Linked DNA regions of Alkaliphilus metalliredigens QYMF. The protein of the gene in region 2 interacts with the protein of the main gene of each other region in a pairwise test. Links are inferred from orthologs where the notes say so. Each region holds a gene or a part of one and is shown on either strand. Other genes may lie near its edges. The genes, in order: AMET_RS15750 and def.

What was found.
Region 1: the proteins of def (region 2) and AMET_RS15750 interact in binary tests that used the Escherichia coli proteins (3 or more experiments, as listed by UniProt). The link is inferred for Alkaliphilus metalliredigens QYMF from one-to-one orthologs.

Annotation. Positions count from the first base shown.
Region 1 is NC_009633.1:3,246,358-3,249,541, forward strand. The notes cover bases 67-2,910. They hold AMET_RS15750 (aspartate-semialdehyde dehydrogenase), read right to left. Parts: upstream 2,065-2,910; coding sequence 1,069-2,064; downstream 67-1,068. Other genes in these bases: dapB (4-hydroxy-tetrahydrodipicolinate reductase), read right to left, coding at 67-166; dapA (4-hydroxy-tetrahydrodipicolinate synthase), read right to left, coding at 181-1,053; AMET_RS24430 (cell wall hydrolase), read right to left, coding at 2,768-2,910. Outside these bases: more of dapB, read right to left, coding at 1-66; more of AMET_RS24430, read right to left, coding at 2,911-3,184.
Region 2 is NC_009633.1:2,800,781-2,803,960, forward strand. The notes cover bases 238-3,077. They hold def (peptide deformylase), read right to left. Parts: upstream 1,960-3,077; coding sequence 1,516-1,959; downstream 238-1,515. Other genes in these bases: AMET_RS13750 (DUF116 domain-containing protein), read right to left, coding at 238-571; fmt (methionyl-tRNA formyltransferase), read right to left, coding at 561-1,505; priA (primosomal protein N'), read right to left, coding at 1,987-3,077. In the rest of the region: more of AMET_RS13750, read right to left, coding at 1-237; more of priA, read right to left, coding at 3,078-3,180. UniProt on the Escherichia coli protein: Removes the formyl group from the N-terminal Met of newly synthesized proteins. Requires at least a dipeptide for an efficient rate of reaction. N-terminal L-methionine is a prerequisite for activity but the enzyme has broad specificity at other positions.

The DNA.
Region 1 (3,184 bases), 450 kb from region 2 along the record:
CCGATGGATGTGAAAAGTCAATAATCACTTCTGGTGTGTGTTTTAAATTGCTTGTGGGATTTTTAGCATCCACCCCTGCTATATTTGACCAATGGGAATCCTTCTGTGCTGCAACACTAATTAGATTTCCCATGGTACCACTCAGTCCCCAAATCAGTAATTTCATATTCAACCTCCTCTCTAGATGATTTGAAGCTTTTTCATTTCTTCAACTAGCTTCTCACGATTGACCGCTTCCATTGAAGTAAGGGGCAGACGTAATTCATCTTCAATATATCCCATCTCATTCAGTGCTGCTTTCACAGGAATTGGATTGACTTCAGAGAAGAGCAAGTCAATGCATTTTTTATATTTTAATTGTAAGGAAATAGCCTCTTCAACTTTTCCTTCCATAAAGGCCGCACATATAGATTGCATTACCCTTGGCATGATGTTTCCTGCTACAGAAATTACCCCATGACCTCCACAAGCATAAATCGGAATCACCTGGTCATCATTACCGGAATAAATTTTAAAGCCCGGTGGTGTTAAGCGTTTGATATCTAATATTTGCCCCATATCACCACTGGCTTCCTTCATTCCCACAACATTATCTAACTCAGCCATTTTTGCCACAACCTCGGCAGGAATGTTGACCCCAGTTCTAGAAGGCACATTATATAAAATCACTGGTAATGTTGTTGCATTTGCCACAGTTGTCAAGTGAGCAATCAAGCCTTTTTGTGTACATTTATTATAGTATGGTGTGGTTAATAAAATGCCATCGGCCCCTAATTCCTCTGCCTGCTCAGTATATTTTACTGCAGTTGCTGTGTTATTGGACCCCGTACCGATAATAATTGGTATTTTCCCCTTTGCATTGGCAACTGCTGTTTTGATCACAAGCTTTCTTTCTTCTATACTTTGGGTTGATGCTTCTCCTGTTGTTCCTAATACGATCAATGCCTGAGTATGATTCTCTAAATGAAAATCTATCAATTTTCGAAGTGCATCAATATCAACTTCACCATTTTTAAATGGCGTGACGATTGCAACACCTGTACCATTAAACATATGAAATTCCTCCTTTTATTTTAAGCCTTCCATTGCTTCAATCACTTGCACTGCATTGGTAGCTGCACCTTTTCTTAAGTTATCTGCCACAACCCACATGGATAAAGCCTTTGGATTAAATAAATCCATCCGTATTCTGCCTACATAGGTATCATCAGTGTTTTCTGCCTCTAGTGGTGTTGGGTATTGGTTTTCACTTGGATTATCTACCACCACAACGCCCGGTGCTTTACTTAAAATTTCTTTAACCTCTTCTACACTAGGTGTTTCGTCAAATTCCATGTATAGAGACTCGCTATGCCCATAAAAGACTGGAATTCTAACTGTGGTTGCATTTACTTCAATGGTTTTATCCTCTAGTATTTTTTGAGTTTCATAAACCATTTTTAGTTCTTCCTTGGTAAATCCATTCTCATTGAAAACATCTATGTGAGGAATACAATTTCTTGCAATTTTTCTTGTATATACTTCGTTGGGATGATTTCCATCGGCCATTTGTTGTGTTAATTCCTCTATGGCTTTTTGACCACTTCCTGATACCGCTTGATATGTAGAGACAACGATTCTCTTCATGCGGTACCTGCGATGTAAAGGTGCTAATGCAACAATCATCTGAATGGTGGAACAATTTGGATTCGCAATAATTCCCCGATATCCCTTCAATACATGTGCATTTACTTCTGGCACAATCAAAGGAACACCTTTGGTCATTCGCCATTGGGATGAGTTATCTATCACTACATTACCTGCCTCTGCAGCGATTGGAGCAAATTTTTCAGAAACATCTCCTCCAGCTGAAAACAACAGATAATCATAGGATTCTTTCATCACTTCTTCAGTTAGAAGCTCTACTGTGATCTCTTGATCCTTAAAAAGAATCTTTTCTCCGGCAGATCTGGCTGATGCAAATGCCCTCAGCTTACCTACAGGAATTTGTCGTTCCTCTAAGATTTCAAGCATTTTTCTACCTACTGCTCCTGTTGCACCTACTACACCAATATTTAACTTCATTTTCATTCTCCTTTCGAGTCCATACTTCTACAGTTATTATTACTTATTTACCCTGAAGTTATTAATACTTATTTACCATGAATACAGTCAATAAGATATATACTTCTATACTATTCAGGGCATATGTTTTATGTCATACCCTAATGAAACAATCATATAAAGAAAATAGGAAAATAATGAAATATCACAGCCTTCAATATACACAAAAAAACCCCTAAGATCATTGTTCTTAGGAGTTGTTATGGTAATATTAATAACTATCATATAGAGGAAGCATAGTACCTAGTAACCACTATATCCTATCCTTTTTATGCTCTTTATATTATCCATCAACAAATAGCACTCCATAGATACAATCTATGACAGTGAGCCAGTTTTTCACCAGTCCCCCCAGCCGTTAATCTAGAGTTCTTTCAACGACTTCGGCACGTCAGCCTTTCCCCAGTAGTATTGAGTCCTCTTCCTCTTAACACCTACTGCGTACTTTTCTTCAATGCACCTCTACTTATTAATCTTTATTTTATTGTCTTATTTCCTTTATTTGATTGTACATAGTGTATCATAGACATTTTGCCATGTCAAGCCAACTCCTTCCAGCAAGCTGAAATATTGTAAAATCATGTGAACATCTCATACTTCCAAAGATCTATTATGGCAAAAAAAAGAAACCAGTTACGGTTTCTCTTTTTTTCAAAGTTTATTCTTAATGATAAAAATCATGTAGTCCAATGGTCATCATATGTTTTCTATTTTGTACAATCCAGAAGTTTGTTGCTTTTCTTGGATTTAAGAAGTATAGCGCATCTCCAACTGGACGAGCACCGTCCAGTACTTCTCGGGCGGCCCTTACACTGTCTTGATGTGGTTTATTATGAATACTCCCATCAAGTACAGGGGAGAATTGCGTATAGCCATGTTGACGATCAAAAACAACACCATAAATTGAATTAGGGAAGTTGCCATCTCCAACGCGATTCATGATGACATTTCCAACTGCTACCTTACCTTGATAAGATTCACCTTGGGCCTCTGCATGGATAATTCGGCTCAACCAATACATGTCATCTTCTCTGTCGGCACCTCTTGAAACCGTTGTATTTGATGGGATGGAACTAGCAGG
Region 2 (3,180 bases):
AAGTCCCACCTGTCACAATGCTAAATTGCACACCGTATTTCTCCTTCAGTTCTAAAATCCCCTCTACATTACATTTCCCACAACGTTTGCAATTATTAATATCATTGGTAATTTTATGAGGACAAAAGGATTTTTGAATACAATGGGGCGTTAGAATTAATATCTCTTCTCCTCTTATTTTGTATTCCATGCTTAAAATCAATTTATTATTTAAATCTGTATAGACTCTTCTAACAGTGTCTTTATTGAATTTTAAGCACTTTCCGATATAAATCATAAAAGGATATAGAACACCCATAGCCAATTGTAAAAGCTTCCTTAAAAAAGATGGAATTTCCTTGTCCTGCCACAGCTGTACAACTGCAAAAATTGTTGTGATGAGTAACCCACTAATTAAAAGTAATGTGAGAATAGCAATCCCTAATACCATTTGATAGATAAACACCTGACTACCAGCTGGCAATAGCCAAATTCCTAAGATTGAAAGTATAATAAAAGACAACATAATTGATAAGATCAATAGAAACTTTTTATAGATACCATTTTTACTTATTGTCTTTTTAATTTCCATCTTCTTCTCCTAACAGGACACCCTTTTCAATTGTATTACCTGCTAGATATTCTCTCACGTCTAATGGCTTTTTACCACTAAACTGTATTCTTTCAATCACTAAGGTTCCCTGTCCTGTCTTGACAAATATACCGGATTTTTCTACCTTAAGAATTTCACCTGGTTTCCCAGAAACTTCAGATTCTTCAATTCGACTCTTCCATATTTTTACTCGGTTACCCAAATATGTGGTATAAGCCATAGGCCACGGAATCGTTCCTCGAATCAGATTTCTGATTGCTTCTGCTGATTGGTTCCAGTTGATTTGTCCTAAACCCTTATCCAGCATTGCAGCATAGCTAGACTCCAGATCATTTTGTTTTTCTCCTACTAGGGTTCCTCGCTGTACTTGGTTTAATGTTTTGATTAATGTATCGGCTCCCAATGCCATTAGACGATCACGGAGTTCACCTGCGGTTTCATCCGCTCCAATTAAAACCTCTTTTTTTAACAACATATCACCTGTATCTAATCCAACATCCATATACATTGTAGTCACACCAGTTTTCTTTTCCCCATCTATGATCGCTCGATGAATTGGCGCAGCACCTCGATACTTAGGCAGTAGTGAAGCATGTACATTAATACATCCATAGGTAGGAATCTCTAAAATTTCTTTAGATAAAATCTGTCCATAAGCCACAACAACGATCACATCCGGCTCCAGTGATTTTATTATTTCCACAACGGATGATTCTCTCAGCTTGATTGGTTGGTAAAGCATTAAACCATGGGCCAATGCCAGCTCTTTTACAGGTGTCGATTGCAGCTTTTTCCCTCTTCCCTTTGGTCGATCTGGCTGGGTGAAGACTGCTACAACATCATATTGGTTTCCAATTAATGAATGTAAGGGTGCTACAGCAAATTCAGGGGTACCCATATAAATAACTCTCATTGGTTCACCTCTATTCTTTTATTATCTTATCTGTGAATAATATTCCATTCAAATGATCAATTTCGTGACACAATGCCCTTGCTAGTAGTTCAGTTCCTTGAATTTCAACCATTTTACCCTGCCGATTGAGTCCTCTTACCTTGACTATTGCAGGTCTTTCTACTTCTCCTGAATGCCCTGGTAGACTTAGGCATCCTTCCACATCACATTGGCTCCCTGTTTCCTTTATTATTTCAGGGTTAATCAGTTCAATGACGCCCTCTCCCACATCAATCACAATCACTTGTTTTAGAATTCCCACCTGAGGTGCTGCTAAACCCACCCCATCTGCTTCGTACATGGTTTCTATCATATCATCTAATAATGTATGAATGCGACTATCTATCTTGTCAACAACCCTGGATTTTTTCCTCAATACCGGGTCATCATCTGTTCTAATCAATCTAATTGCCATAAACCTTCCTCCTTGTTATGTCTTTAATTAAAGCATTGAATACGGATTAATATCAATACTTGAATGGATCGTGTCAGGAATAAATCGTTGACGCTGATCAATTAAAAGATATTTTACCACTTTTTTTAATAATATAAAAGGAACTCCTTGATCCTTTAATATGACCTGATATCTATATTTTCGATTTATCTTACCGATCACAGAGGGGTTAGGTCCTAATATGACCTCATCTAAATCTATAAAACCCTTTTTATTTAAGATATATTTGATCCCATCTACAATTTTTTTCGTTACAGTAATTACTTGCATTTCACTGACCCCACTAAAATTAAGATTGATTAGCTTATTAAAAGGAGGATAACCAAAGGCCTTTCTAATCATCAATTCATCCTCATAGAATGTCCGATAGTCATGCTTAGAAGCGGCTAAAATACTATAGTGATCTGGATCATATGTTTGTAAAATAACAACTCCAGGATCTAATCCTCGCCCCGCTCTTCCAGCAACCTGGGTAATCAATTGAAATGTCTTTTCCGAGGCACGAAAATCCGGAAAATTTAACATCATATCCGCAGAGACAATCCCCACTAATGTGACATTTGGAAAGTCTAATCCCTTGGCAATCATTTGAGTTCCAATTAAAATATCAATTTCGCCCTTTTTAAATCGTTCTAATATTCTGCCATGGGAACCCTTCCGACTGGTTGTGTCCAAATCCATCCGCTCTACATTGGCCTTGGAAAATTGCTGTTGTACGATCTTCTCCATCTTCTGAGTTCCTGTTCCAAAATATTTAATATAGGAACTGCTACACTCCGGACAAATTCGTGGGGGTTCCAGAGATTCTCCACAGTAGTGACATTGTAAATTCCCACTAGCCATATGATAGGTCATTGAGATATCACAATGCTTACACTTAACAACATACCCACACTGTCGACAAGAAATAAAGGTTGAGTATCCTCTTCGGTTTAAAAATAATATCGTCTGTTTTCTCTTTTCTAAATTTTCCTCTATTGCTGTATGCAGCCTCTTACTTAGTATACTTTTATTACCTTCATCTAATTCCTCTCTCATATCAACAATTTCAACAGGCGGTAATTCACCTTGTGTGGCACGCTTGTTTAAAGTCATCAGCTTAATGGTTTCTTCATTTTCTGTTAAAGAATAATCTTCTACAGAGGGCGTAGCTGATCCTAAAATGACAATGGCATTTTCTAT